Regions from separate parts of the Exiguobacterium sp. s40 genome, predicted to be linked through region 3. Evidence: riboswitches for the same ligand, from Rfam matches in the RefSeq annotation. Region 3 holds a riboswitch; each other region holds the start of a gene.

Region 1 (4,881 bases), on a different contig from region 3:
GTTCTCGTTCCATCTGCTCGACCGTTTCCTCGTCTTGATCGAGTCGAAGCAAGTCCATCCGATTATCGTTTTGACGAAAATGGATTTGTTGACGGAGTCGGAACGGGAGAAGATTCATGAAGCAGCGGCTTTATATCGTTCCATCGGCTATGAGGTCATCGAGACGTCGACCGAGGACGGGTCGGGGATCGAAAAAATCCGCGGGTCGTTTAAGGAGAAGACGAGTGTGTTCGCCGGACAGACCGGGGTCGGTAAGAGTTCGCTCTTGAACGCAGTCGCACCTGAGCTTGAACTTGCGACCGGGAAGATCTCGAAATCACTTGGGCGCGGTAAGCACACGACGCGTCACGTCACGCTGATCACGCTCGCTGACGGGCTCGTGGCCGATACGCCTGGTTTCTCGAGCCTTGAGTTCCCAGAAGAACTCGAAGTCGAAGAGATGCGCTGGTGTTTCCCTGAGTTCGTCGAGCGGCATGATGACTGTAAATTCCGCGGTTGTGCCCATTTGAACGAACCAGGTTGTGCCGTCAAAGCGGCCGTCGAGGCGGGAGAAATCGCTTCCACCCGCTATGAGAATTATGTTACGTTTATGGCAGAGTTAAACGATAGACAACGGAGGTACTGACATGATTAAAATTGCACCATCGATTTTAGCGGCGGACTTCGCCAATTTAGAGGCAGAAGTGAAGGCGGTCCAAGAGGCCGGAGCGGATTACATCCATTTTGACGTCATGGACGGTCAATTCGTCCCGAACATCTCGATCGGTCTCCCGGTGTTAGCGAGCTTACGGAAGAAGTCGGACATGGTGTTAGACGTCCATTTGATGATCGACCAGCCCGAACGGTTCGTCGAAGATTTCATCAAGGCCGGGGCGGATATCGTCACGGTTCACGTTGAAGCGACGAATCATTTGCATCGCGTGTTGCAACAAATCAAAGCGGCCGGCGCCAAGTGTGGTGTCGTCTTGAATCCGCATACGCCGCTGTCGTCGATTGAACACGTGCTCGGTGACGTCGACATGGTGCTCCTCATGACGGTGAACCCTGGCTTTGGGGGCCAGGCATTCATCGAATCGGTCGTCCCGAAAATCGCGGCGCTGAGCGAGATGCGCCAAGTGCGTCGTCTCGACTTTGAAATCGAGATTGACGGCGGTGTCAACGCTGAGACGGCGAAATTATGCATCGACGCTGGCGCTGATGTGCTCGTGGCTGGTTCAGCCATCTATAACGAGCCGAGCTATAAAGACGCAATCGATAGCATTCGTCACGCTTCTCGTGTATAATTGTCGATAGAACAACAAATATTGTCGCAAGGGGTGTCACATTCTGTGGCTGAGAGGCATTTGCTAACCCTTTGAACCTGTTCCGTTCACACGGACGTAGGGATGTGGCGAAAATGCACGTTGCTACTCGATAGCAGCATGGCGTTTACGTCATGCTGCTTTTTGTCGTTCGCTCATACAATAAGGAGGGAATAAGATGAAACAACGTTTAAAACTACAGGCGCTCATTGAAATCTCATTGTTCGCCGCACTCGGCTTGATCTTTGATTTGCTCATCCCGTTCCGGATGCCGCAGGGCGGATCGATCAGCCTGGCGATGTTGCCGATCTTTGTGATGGCGTACCGCCATGGATTAAAAGGCGGACTGGCGACAGGAGCGCTCGTCGGAACGTTGCAACTGCTGTTCGGGGCTTACATTTTCACACCGGTCCAGTTCCTGCTCGACTACACGTTCGCTTACGGTGTCGTCGGGATGGCCGGACTGTTCGCTGGTCAAGTGAAACGGGCCGCCAAGGACGAGGCGAAAAAGACGCTCGTCGTCTACTTGGTGATCGGGGCGCTCCTCGGTTCTTTGCTTCGCTACGGCGCCCACGTCTTATCAGGGATTGTCTTCTTCGCCGAGTACGCGGAAGGGCCGGTCGTCGCCTATTCGTTCGCTTATAACATGACGTATATGTTGCCGTCCTTCCTCGTGTCGGCCGTCGTCCTCGTTCTCTTGTTCGTCTCGGCACCACGTTTCGCCACGCTCGCGACCCGGGGCCTCCGCTAATGCGGGTGTTGATTGTGGCGGCCAGCCCGGAACCAATCTCGGGACTCCCGCGTGACGTCGATTATATCATCGGCGTCGACGGGGGGTACGAGACACTGTTGAACCACGGGCTGAACCCGGATCTCGTCGTCGGCGATTTCGACTCCTTCACGGGCGAAGTGCCGATTGACGCCGTCCGTTATCCATCTGAAAAAGACGTGACCGACCTCGAGATCGCGCTCGAGGCGGCCCGTGGACACGGGGCGACGGAGATGCTCGTATACGGCGCTCTCGGTGGACGCCTCGATATGACGCTCGGCAATATCGGGCTGCTCGAGGCATATCCAGAGATGCGTTTGTTCACGGCGGGGCAAACCGTTCGTCTTGTTGGAGCTGGGCGTCACGAGCTCCCACGTCAAGCCGATCATTATTTGTCGCTCATCCCGTGGAAGCGGGCGAACGTGTCAATCCGCGGCGTCAAATATCCGCTCGACCGTCACGATGTCGTCAGCCATGAGGCGCTCACGATTTCGAACGAGTGGGCCTGCGAATCAGCGGATTTGATCGTGCACGAAGGTATGGTCCTCGTGCTGTATGTCAAAAAATGAACACAAAAAAATCCCATCGGCGAATGCCGCTGGGATTTATTTCGTTCGTGTATAAAAATTATACGCGTTCAACGAGACCTGATTTAAGAGCGCGAGCTGAAACCCAAACTCGTTTAGGTTTACCGTCAACGAGAATACGAACTTTTTGTACGTTTACACCCCAAGTGCGTTTTGTCTTGTTGAGTGCGTGCGAACGGTTGTTACCTGATTTAGGTGATTTACCTGTTACGTAGCATTTACGTGCCATGCGTTTCCCCTCCTTTTTTATGTGGGTTCGTCCTAATAGACACTCGTTTATATTAGCACGGGTTTTTTCACGATGCAACTAGAAAATCATAGGATGACAAGAAAAAAACTTGACATTACTGGAAAGGATTTTAATAATGAATGAGGGTTACGGCTACAATTGACCGAGTTTATGGAGCAGGTTCTTTTAATAACTAGGTACTTATTGTAGAATGTAGTGAAGGAATCATTCCGAATGAAGGAGGCTACTCCATATGGCAATTGAAATGAAGACAACATATGGCAATATTGACATCACGAACGACGTGGTCGCAACACTCGCAGGCGGTGCGGCGATGGAATGTTTCGGCGTTGTGGGAATGGCGTCTCAAGCTCAATTGAAAGACGGGATTGCAGAACTATTGAAGCGTGAAAACTACGCCCGAGGCGTGGTCGTACGTCAAGATGGAGAAGACGTACATATCGACATGCACATCATTGTGAGTTACGGGACGAAAGTGTCGGAAGTCGCATATAACGTGCAAAGCCGTGTGAAATACACGCTCGGTGAAACTTTAGGATTAAACGTTTCGTCGGTAAACATATTCGTACAAGGCGTTCGTCTGACGAATGACTGACGAGAACGAAGGAGGATTTGGTGTGGGTTTAAAACGTTTAGATGGATTGGTGTTCGCGAACATGGTCGCGAACGGTGCAGCCAACTTGAGCCAGAATGCGGATTATGTAGATTCGCTTAACGTCTTCCCGGTGCCGGACGGCGACACGGGAACGAACATGAATTTGACGATGACATCGGGTGCGAAGGAAGTGGCCGCACTCAACACGACAAATATCGCTGACGTCTCATCGAAGTTTGCACGTGGTCTCTTGATGGGGGCACGCGGGAACTCCGGTGTTATTTTAAGCCAATTGTTCCGTGGCTTCGGTAAAGCGATCGAAGGAAAGACCGAAGTGTCGACAGTCGATTTTGCTGAGGCATTGAAACGTGGTGTCGACACGGCATACAAGGCGGTTATGAAACCGGTTGAAGGAACGATTTTGACGGTTGCTCGTGAAGCGGCCGACGAAGCGCTCCGTGCTTCAGAGTCGACGAGCGACTTCAACGAGTTCATGGAACGTGTGATCGTGGAAGCGAAAGCTTCACTCGAGCGGACGCCGGACTTATTGCCGGTCTTGAAAGAAGTCGGCGTCGTCGATTCGGGCGGCCAAGGCTTGCTCGTTATTTATGAAGGGTTCCTTGCGAGCCTCGAAGGAAAAGAGCTCGAGAAGCCACATGCACCGGTCATGGATGCGCTCATCGAAGCCGAACATCATGCCCACGCCGCGCAAGGATTCATGTCGACCGAAGACATCGAGTTCGGTTATTGCACGGAAATCATGGTTCGTTTCCAAGATGCGAAGTTGAAGGATGCCCCGTTCAACGAGGACGCGTTCCGCAACGAACTGTCTGAACTCGGGGACTCACTCCTCGTCGTCGCAGATGAAGAGTTGCTTAAAGTTCACGTTCACGTCGAGACGCCAGGCGACGTCATCACGAAAGGACAGCGTTACGGTGAACTCGTCGCTGTCAAAATCGAGAATATGCGTCAACAGCACTCGACCATTCTAGAAGAAGAGCACGGCGCGAACCAACATGGCGTCCAACCGACGGCTCCGAAGACGAAAGCACCGTATGCGATCGTCACGGTCGCCATGGGTGAAGGCGTCAGCGAATTGTTCCGTTCACTCGGGGCGGCCCACGTCATCGAGGGCGGTCAGACGATGAACCCATCGACGGAAGATATCGTCAAGGCGATCGAAGCGGCCAACGCGGACCATGTCTTCATCTTCCCGAACAACTCGAACATCATCATGGCTGCCGAACAAGCGGCCTCGGTCGCACCTTGCGGCGTCTCGGTCATTCCGACGAAGACGGTGCCACAAGGACTTGCGGCAGCGATCGCGTTCAACCCGGAAGCCGATGTGGAGACGAACGAAAGCGTCATGAAGACGGCGG
Region 2 (4,881 bases), on a different contig from region 3:
CTCGGTACGGGCCGAGGTGCGTGAGGCGCTCGCCGCCGAATACGTCATCTCGACGCAAGACCTGTTCGTCAAACAAGAGGCGGGCGACGGGACGGTCAAATTTTTACTTAAACTACACGACGGGCACTATATCGAGACTGTGCTCATGCGACATAAGTACGGCCGTTCGGTCTGTGTGACAACGCAGGTCGGGTGCAATATCGGCTGCAGCTTCTGTGCGAGCGGTCTCTTGAAGAAGACACGTGATTTGACGGCGGGCGAAGTCGTCGAACAAATTATGACCGTGCAACATTACTTGGACGAAGTCGGCGAAGGGGCCCGGGTCAGCCATATCGTCGTCATGGGAATCGGCGAACCGTTCGATAACTTTGACAACTTGGTCGACTTCCTGCGTGTCGTCAAGGACGAGCGCGGTCTCGCGATCGCCCCGCGTAAAATCAACGTCTCGACGAGCGGACTTGCCGACAAGATTTACAAGTTCGCGGACCTCGATTTGCGCATCAACTTGGCGTTGTCGCTCCATGCTCCGAACGACGCGCTTCGGACGCAAATCATGAAAATCAACCGGGCGTTCCCGCTCGACAAGCTCATGCCGGCCATCCGGTATTACGTCGAGAAGACGAACAAACGAATCACGTTCGAATATATTCTCCTGTCGAAAGTGAACGATTTGCCGGAGCACGCCGAGGAATTGGCGGACCTCATCGACGATATCAAGGACAAGTCGTACGTCAACTTGATCCCGTATAATCCGGTCAACGAGCATATCCAATACGAGCGCAGTACCTCGGAGGACATCATGGCGTTTTATGACATCTTGAAAAAGCGTGGCATCAACACCGGTGTCCGCCTCGAGCACGGGACTGACATCGATGCGGCATGCGGCCAGTTGCGCAGTAAACATATGAACGTCGAAGGTGCGAAATAAGTGGACTCCTTGAATCGAATGATTCAAGGAGTTTTTTTCGTACAGCCGCTCCGGTGAAGGAAAGACGGACATCGCCTCTAACTCTGCGGAACGATTTTGAAAAATCTTGAATAGACCTCGTCCGCTCAGGGAATAGTCAGTTGAAATCAATGTAGAGAGTGGAGGCAATTCAATGGAGACAGTAAACGCTGCGTTATGGATTCGAGTCAGAAATACACTTGGGGAAGGCCCGTGTTGGGATGCTGAACTGAAACGGTTCTATTGGGTCGACATCGAAGGACACACACTTTGGTGGTACGACGAAAAGGAAGACGAGCTGTCATCGTTCGATATGGGACAACAGATCGGATTTGCGGTCCCGAAAGTGACAGACGGCGTCGTCGTCGGCTTGAAAGACGGCATCTATGAATGGGACGAGGGATCGAAGCGACTCGATAAACTCGTCGAACTCGATGACCCGGAAGGGGATCTTCGCTTCAACGACGGAAAGGCCGACCCGTACGGACGAATCTTTGCCGGGACACTTCATCTCAACGACGAGGAGAACGAGGCGACGCTCTATCGCTTGAACCGTGACGGCACGACCGAGATCATGCTCAGTGAATTGACGCTGTCGAACGGTCTGACATGGTCTCCGGACCACTCGACGTTCTACCATATCGATACACCGACCGAGACGGTCCGCAAATACCCGTTCGACTTGAAAACAGGAACACTCGGGGATGGGGAAGTCGTCATCGATTTCAAAGATGAGGAAGGATTCCCGGACGGTATGACATCCGATGAAGACGGCTTTTTATGGATTGCCCACTTCGCGGGCGGACGCGTCTCGCGCTGGAACCCGAAGACGGGTGAAAAAGTGCTCGAGGTGCTCGTGCCGGCCCCGAACGTCACGTCATGCTGTTTCGTCGGTGATGACTTGAAACAACTTGCCATCACGACGGCGCGCGAAGGAATGGATGACGCGGCGCTCGAGGCCCATCCGGACGCAGGTTCGGTCTTTAAAATTGATACAGATGTGAAAGGGATGCCGCTCTATCGGTTTGGTCGATAAGGAGGTACGAAGATGGTAAAACGATTGCTCGTTCGTGCGGGAATCGGTTTGGCGCTCGCGGCGGTCGCCCGGGTCGGGATTCAAAAGCTGTTGGAAGCGAACCGGGAAGACGATCATACGTATTTGAATCCGCGGTGGGATGAGACGCCGAGTGTGGATGCCGATAAGGACGCGGATGAGGTCGGTCTGACCCAGCTCGACTCGATTTATCGAGCCGAGTGGCAGGCGAACGCCTATCCACGCTCAGAGGCCGAACGCAAGGCGTTAGAAGAATAGGCAGGAGAACACGTCCGGAAACGGGCGTGTTTTTTTCTTGACAGACGTCACCGACCCGTCATCATCTAAAAAGTAATCATTACGATTTAGGAGTGGGTAGAATGAGACGAATCCCGATCACCGTGCTGTCCGGTTATTTAGGAAGCGGTAAGACGACACTATTAAACCACATATTGAACAATCGGACGGGCAAGAAATACGCCGTCATCGTCAATGACATGAGCGAGTTGAATATCGATGAGCGATTGATTGAACAGGGCGGTTTTTCAAGGACGGACGAAAAGTTGGTCGAACTATCGAACGGCTGCATCTGTTGCACGCTCCGTGAGGACCTGCTCGAGGCGGTAGCAGAGCTTGCGAACGACCGGGACCTCGACGGAATCATCATCGAGTCGTCCGGTATCTCAGAGCCGATCCCGGTCGCCCAAACGTTTACATATGCCGATGACGCCCTCGGCATCGATTTGACGAGCCGAGTCTATATCGATGCGATGGTGAGCGTCGTCGATGCGTTTCGGTTCTTAAAAGATTTCAACTCAGGCGAGTCGCTCCATGAACGCAAGCAGGCGATTGAGGCGACAGACGTCCGCGAAGTCGTCGACCTGCTCGTCGACCAAGTCGAATTCGCCGATATCATCGTCTTGAACAAGGCGGATCGCGTGAACGAGACCGAACTCGGCGAGATGACCAGACTGTTGAAGGCGCTCAACCCGACCGCGAAGCTGTTGACGTCTGTCCATGCGAACGTGGAATTGACCGAGCTGTTGGATGTCAATTTGTTCGATTTCGAACAGGCGATGCATGCGGCCGGGTGGATTCAAGAACTTGAGACAGATGTGCACACGCCGGAGACGGAAGAATACGGCATCAGTTCATTCGTCTATCGTCGGCGTCGGCCGTTCCACCCGGAGCGTCTCCATGCCTGGATCGAGGCGTTTCCGGAAGAAATCGTCCGCGCGAAAGGGTTCTTATGGATTGCTTCCCGGAACGACCTCGCCTGTCTGTTTTCACAAGCGGGCTACGCCTCGACGCTCGAACATGCCGGGCGCTGGCTCGCGACGCTTCCGGAAGATGAGCGTCGTCACATGTTCGCGGCCGAACCGGAACTCGCCGCCGACTATGTCGAACCGTACGGGGACCGACAGACGGAGCTCGTCTTGATCGGGCAGCGGATGGATCGAGCCATCATCGAACAAGAGCTCGATCACTGTCTGCTGACAGATGAGGAGATGGCGCTGGATTGGTCGACGCTCCGGGACACACTTCCGGGGAACGAGGTCGTCACGTTCTCATAAGACCGTTTACAAAATGAAAGCGGTCGTCTATACTGATTCTTGCATGAACAACCGCATACATTGGACTACACTAGGGGTGCTTCGGCTGAGATGTGAGCATGGCTCCAATCCCTTATGACTCGATCCGGGTAATACCGGCGTGAGGAAGTGTGGCACTTTTTCTAATGGATTAAAATTGGACGAGTGGCCGCATTCTCATGGATGCGGCTTTTTTGTGTACACATAATAAGGGGGAATAGAACATGAACAAACAATGTGGAACGAGCCCGATCGTCGGGTTCCGCGTTACACTGAGCCCGATGACGACTGATTTCGTGAGCATCATCAAAGGGGCGTTGAAGGAGACGGATTTACAAAACGTCTGGCGACATACCGATGACGTGTCGACGGTCATCCGTGGACGAAGTGAGCATGTATTCGATGTGGCTAAGGCCGTGCTGTCACACGCGACAAAGACAGGGGAACATGTGTCGATGAGCGGGACGTTCTCGGTCGGGTGTCCAGGGGATACGGCCGGAGATGAAGTGCTCGTTGTGTCGAGCGAACCGCTTAATGGTCCCGTCAGTCCGCAATATGTCTCCTCACAGTTCGCGCTCTATCCGCTCGGTGATGACGACTATATGGACATCATCTACGAAGAAATCGCTTTTGCGAAAGAGCGAAGTGTCTTCAATGACTCGATGCATTACGCCTCAGGTATACATGGGGACATCGAGCCGGTGTTCGCTTTCTATGAGGCGACGTTTGAACGCGTCCGACAGAAGACAAGCCACGTCGTCATGACGGTGACGTTCAGCGTGAACAGTCCGTCACATGAGGGACGTATGGATGCTTAAATCGTGGAAGTTAAAAGAGATCGTCTTGTTGTCGATTTTATCGGTCGTATTCGCGGTGGTCTATTTGGCGTTCGTCCATGCTGGGAACTTGTGGGCCGGTCTGATTGGACCAATCGCCTACGAATGGATTTTTGGGATATGGTTCATCGTCTCGATTATCGCAGCTTATATCATTCGCAAGCCTGGGGCTGCATTCTTGTCCGAAGTGCTTGCGGCGACGATTGAGATGATGATTGGCAACGCCATCGGACCGCGCATCATTTTAGTCGGGATCGTTCAAGGGATCGGCGCCGAAGCGGCGTTCGCTTTGACGGGTTATAAACGCTATGATCTTTGGGTGCTCATGCTCGCCGGATTCAGTGCTGCTGTGACAAGTTTCGCATATACGTACGTCATGGGAGGGCTCAATGCCCTCAGTCCGACATATGTAGCTACGATGTTCGCACTACGCGCAACGAGCGGGATGTTGATTGCTGGTCTGGGCGGTAAGAT
Region 3 (4,881 bases):
AGACGCAACCGAGCTCTTCGGCGATCAACAAGTGACGCCAAAGCACGTCTTCGGGTGCGACGCCGCTCCACGCTTCCAAGTAAACCGTACGCATCGTTTGAATCTGTTCATACCAGGCGACCTCGTCTTCTTCCGGCAATAAGTCGTACAGCGCGTTCCAAAACACGCGCACGCTGAAAAACGGATGCGTGACGGTCGCGTCGCCCCAGTCGAGGATACACAAATCATTCGTCCGTTCCCGCCAGAAGATGTTGCCGCCGTGCAAATCACCGTGCTCGAGACTCATCGGCATCCCAATCGCCAGCTCATCGCACATCGCGATCAATTCATCTTGAAGCGCGAGCATGGCCTCGGCTTTGTATTGCTCGAGCCCGGCGCAGAGCTCAGGTAAATACGTGCGAATTTCGCCCTTCAACTTGGCCGGTCGGCGGTCCGGGATGCCGTAAGACAAGCAGGTCTCGATCTGGTCGATCTCCTGTCGCTGCAGCTGTGCGTATTGACGCAACGCCGCTTCGTATCGACTCACGTCCGGTCGTTCACGTAACGCCTCTCCGCCGATATCTCGCATGAGCAACCAGTTCCGGGCTGAATCGATGGCGATGACGTCAGGGACGAAATCAGGATGCCGCTCGGCCAGAAACGCCAACAGATTGGCTTCGCCGCGGCTGATATCGGTCACCGCTTTGGCGTAGTAACGTTCCTCATTGAGCGCGCCAACAAGCAAGTACGTCAAATCGGTATCTTTGATCACGTGCCACCTCGCATTCGGCACGTTTGTCTCAATCCATCGTTCGAACCGTTCACGAAACGATCGTTCACGCCATGGGATTGCCTGTCTCATCCTTTTCACCCTTTCTTTCATCATCTCCTAGGAGGAAACGATATGGACGTTGTATATTACTCATACCCGGTCGATGCCATCTTGTATATGTACTTAGGGGCGACGGCCGTCGTCAGTCTCATCATCGGGCTGCTCGTTTGGCGTCTGTTCAAGCGCCGAGCTGTCGGCTTTTGGACAACGCTCGTTCTCAGCTTTGTCGGGCTGTCGCTCTCGCTCGTCTGGTTTCAAAACGCGTCCGTCGCCGTGTTCATGGGGACACTCCCGTGGCTGATCAATCTCGTCTTCTCCCTTTTGTTGTACGGCCTGTTCGTCGGCATCATCTATGTCGCGTTCCGACCACGAAAGCTCGACCGCGTCAAGTGACGGTATGCTATACTCATGTTAATAAACGACCACTAGGGGAGCCTTCGGGCTGAGACGGCATGCGCCGGACCCTTCGAACCTGATCTGGCTCATACCAGCGTAGGGAAGTGGTGTGGGATTCGTCTGTCTTTCCACGCCACTTTTCCACTTGGAGAAGTGGCGTTTTCATTTTGAAAGGAGACTATCTATGCGTATTCAACAACTCACTTGGATGGCGATGCTCATCGCCATCGCCGTCATCGGTTCCCTGTTCATCTCGATTCCGACCGGTGTCGCCCGTGCCTATCCGATTCAACATATGGTGAACGTCATCGCCGCCGTCACCGTCGGGCCGATCGGGGCCGTTCTCGTTGCGTTCGTGACCGGAATCGTCCGTGTCATGACCGGTACCGGGTCGCTCTTGGCCTTTCCCGGAGGTATGATTGGGGCGCTTTTGGCCGGGGTCTTCTATATGAAGACGAACCGCCTCGCCTTCGCCGCATTCGGTGAAGTCATCGGGACAGGGCTCATCGCCTCGCTCGTCGCCGTCCCGTACGCCAAGGTGTTGATGGGGAGCGAGTTCGGGGCACTGTTCTTCTTCCCGGCCTTCCTTGCGTCGAGTGTGACTGGCGCCGTGCTCGGCTGGATCGTCTTGGCTCGGGTCAAGCAATTACGACCGCTCACGGTGAAACGATAAATAGGAGTTCCCCCCGCTGAAAAAAATGGTAAAATCAGGATAACACATACTGGGAGGTCATTTCTTGAATCGATTGACGCTATTATTGGCGGCCACCGCTTGCCTGTTCATGTCCGGTCTCTTGTACACGCTCGAACGCATCGCCACGTTCACCCGCTGGAATGCTCAGATTGCGACAGGCACGTTTTCCAGCGAGCCGATGTTCGTCGATGTGTTGCTTCAAAACGTGTTCATCTCGATTTTCGGAGTGGCTGCCATCTTCCTCTTTTTCAAAGCGGGCAGTGCTGTTCAAGGCTCAACGACGACGAAAACAGGGACGGCCGACTTATGACGGCTGTCCCTGTTTGACGTGATACACCCAAATCTCTTCCCCGTTTGCCTCATCAATCAAGCCGCTGTCGACAAATCCACCCTTCGCATAAAATCGTTTCGCCGGTTCGTTCGTCGGATGGAGACTGAGGATGAGGTCATCCACATCGAATCGCTCTTGAATCCACACGAGTGCCAACTGTAAAAAGCGTGACCCGATTCCTTTCCCTTGCTCTGTCACATCGATCATAAATCGATCGAGCCAGATGTAACGCTCCACCTTGTTCTCGGCCCCAATCATCATGAAGCCGACGGGATGATCATCGCGACAAAGTGCATAGCACTGCCACGCATATTTGACATCGGTTTCCATCTCGCGGAGCGATTCGGCGTTCGTTTCGATAAAACGGGCTTGGTCAGAAGCGACGGTCAAGGCGACTAAGGCATCCCGGTTCGTTTCCTCGACGAGTTGAATCGTCAGCGTATCGGCAGCCATCGGCGCACCTCTTCCATGTCTAGTCCGCGCTTCGGCAAGATATAGGCGCTGACCGAGGAGTTGTATAGATACACATAATCGTCCTCCTCGACGACTTCCTTGATTCCTGCCCATGACACACGCGCCTCGCCGAATTCGTTTAAATCGCGCAGACCAGTCTCCTCCAAATCCATCGTGTGGGGACCAATCATGCCTTCGTTGCTGCGTTCGTCGATGAGACGCCGCGTCTGCTTCCGGACATGCCGTTCAAAGTATTTCGGATAATACAGGAACCAAAGAATACTCGCGACCCCGTATATGCCATATAGCCACCAGTCCGTCTCTTGGAGCCACGTCGCCAGCACGAAAGCAGCGCCTAAAAAGATAAGTGGTCCGATGATTCGCTGCAGGAGAATCATCCGCTTTCCTGTCTTCGAACGTTTAATATGGCTCAAGTTGAACCGGATATAGTCGTCTTCTGTCAATTCGTATTGGATTTTCATCATCATTCCCTCCTCGGTGTCCTATACGTCTCACGTGAAGAAATGTTCCGTTCAGAACGTTGATTGGATAAACTAAAAGAAAGGAGTGACATCATGAAACAAATCCACCATCTCTGCATCCAAACGCCCGATTACGAGGCGTCCAAACGATTCTATGAGGCGCTCGGCTTCGAGCTCGTCCAAGAGTCACCCGACTTCCACACCCGAGCGTTCAACAGCTGGCTCAAACTCGGTGACTTTTATATCGAGCTTCAAACGGCAAAAGTCGACGAGACGTTGTCGCCTTATTCGAAGCACGTGGCCGGCCCGGTCCACTTCGCGCTTTATGTCGATGACCTCGAAACAGAAGTGCGGCGCCTCGAGGACCTCGGTGTAACGTTCCTACCAAAGCACGGCGGGAACATCTACTTCGTCGTTGATGGTCATTTGAGTAAATTAAAAGCCCCGGAAGGCACGATTATCGAGCTCCGGGACACGTTTGTCATCAAGTGAGGCGCTGCCTTGCTTTTTTTATTGCCAAAATCGCACACCCTCATGTTTTTCGCCGTCTTCGAACAGGTACAAGACAAAGAACACACTTTGTCCGTACCGTTTGGAGGCCTTTCATGAAATATCTCGATTATTGGAGTTACTTATCGCTCTCCCTCGCCAAGCTGTTCCTCTTCAGCCTGTTGACCGCGAGCGCGTTCGACCTACCTTTTCTATTCATCAACCTCGCGACCATCTTGATGATGACGAGTTGGGCGCTACTCGTAAAACCACAGACACGTCGCTGGATTTTGTTCGCGTCGCTGTTTCTGCACAGCACGCTACTCATCTCGGACGTCTGGTATTACCGCTATTTCGGCAACTTGCTGTCGGTCGCCCTACTGTCTGATATCGGCCAGATGGGAGACGTCGGGGGCGGATTTTTGACATTGATTCAAGCACCCGACTTCATCTTGTTCACGGATTTGCTCGTCTACGCGGCTATCCTCGTCTATATGAAGCGACACCCCATCACGGAATCGAAACGCCTCGGTCGCCGTTTGGCAGCTTCCGGCTTTCTGATCGGCCTCATCGTCTTTACCGTTCCAACCGCCGTTCATTACGCCGAGGCAGACCATCGCAAGACCCCGATTTCGAATATGCGTGAGTATTATCAGTTCGGATTTTGGGGCTATCACGGGCTCGATACGTTCCGTGGCCTTCGCGACGCGTTGAACCTCGGTGACGACCTGACGGAACGGGAGCGCGGCCAAATCGAAGCGTTGGCGACCGAACCGGTCGAGGCTACAGCCGACACGAACGTCATCGTCGTTCAGCTCGAGTCGTTCCAAACGTCCGTCATCGGCCAGACCGTCAACGGTCAAGAACTGACCCCGAATTTGAATGCGCTTCGCGACGAGATGCTGTACTTCCCGAATTTTTATCATCAGACGCACGAGGGCCGGACGTCCGATGCGGAATTTACCGTCAACGCCTCGCTCTATCCCGTCCAATCGGGGTCGGTGTATACGCAATACGCCACGAACACGTTCGACGCCTTGCCGGAGCAATTACGGCGCGCTGGTTATGACACGGCCGCGATGCATGCATTCGACAAGGAGTTTTGGAACCGCGCCAACTTTTATGAGCAAATCGGCTACAACCATTTCTTCCATCAAGACGATTATCCGACGAAGCCTGTCATCGGGATGGCGGTCGGTGACAAGGAGTTCCTGACGACGTCAGT

The links. A riboswitch is a leader RNA that binds a small molecule or an ion and turns the genes downstream of it on or off. The one in region 3 is predicted to bind thiamine pyrophosphate.
Region 1: it holds a riboswitch for thiamine pyrophosphate, as region 3 does, so the genes downstream of both, thiT (energy-coupled thiamine transporter ThiT) here and thiW (energy coupling factor transporter S component ThiW) in region 3, are expected to answer to the same signal.
Region 2: it holds a riboswitch for thiamine pyrophosphate, as region 3 does, so the genes downstream of both, KNP02_RS06485 (YkoF family thiamine/hydroxymethylpyrimidine-binding protein) here and thiW (energy coupling factor transporter S component ThiW) in region 3, are expected to answer to the same signal.

The regions. Positions count from the first base shown of each region.
Region 1 covers NZ_JACSLC010000004.1:97,686-102,566, forward strand. The annotation lists gene rsgA (ribosome small subunit-dependent GTPase A) at 1-625, shown strand, start outside; gene rpe (ribulose-phosphate 3-epimerase) at 627-1,283, shown strand; TPP riboswitch at 1,303-1,403, shown strand; gene thiT (energy-coupled thiamine transporter ThiT) at 1,480-2,052, shown strand; gene KNP02_RS05100 (thiamine diphosphokinase) at 2,052-2,639, shown strand; gene rpmB (50S ribosomal protein L28) at 2,698-2,886, opposite strand; gene KNP02_RS05110 (Asp23/Gls24 family envelope stress response protein) at 3,140-3,502, shown strand; gene KNP02_RS05115 (DAK2 domain-containing protein) at 3,525-4,881, shown strand, end outside.
Region 2 covers NZ_JACSLC010000005.1:116,843-121,723, forward strand. The annotation lists gene rlmN (dual-specificity RNA methyltransferase RlmN) at 1-928, shown strand, start outside; gene KNP02_RS06470 (SMP-30/gluconolactonase/LRE family protein) at 1,101-1,982, shown strand; gene KNP02_RS06475 (hypothetical protein) at 1,995-2,258, shown strand; gene KNP02_RS06480 (GTP-binding protein) at 2,360-3,553, shown strand; TPP riboswitch at 3,616-3,716, shown strand; gene KNP02_RS06485 (YkoF family thiamine/hydroxymethylpyrimidine-binding protein) at 3,796-4,389, shown strand; gene KNP02_RS06490 (ECF transporter S component) at 4,382-4,881, shown strand, end outside.
Region 3 covers NZ_JACSLC010000011.1:57,592-62,472, forward strand. The annotation lists gene KNP02_RS10605 (aminoglycoside phosphotransferase family protein) at 1-841, opposite strand, end outside; gene KNP02_RS10610 (hypothetical protein) at 884-1,204, shown strand; TPP riboswitch at 1,229-1,327, shown strand; gene thiW (energy coupling factor transporter S component ThiW) at 1,392-1,880, shown strand; gene KNP02_RS10620 (hypothetical protein) at 1,945-2,211, shown strand; gene KNP02_RS10625 (GNAT family N-acetyltransferase) at 2,206-2,685, opposite strand; gene KNP02_RS10630 (YcxB family protein) at 2,667-3,167, opposite strand; gene KNP02_RS10635 (VOC family protein) at 3,261-3,659, shown strand; gene KNP02_RS10640 (LTA synthase family protein) at 3,773-4,881, shown strand, end outside.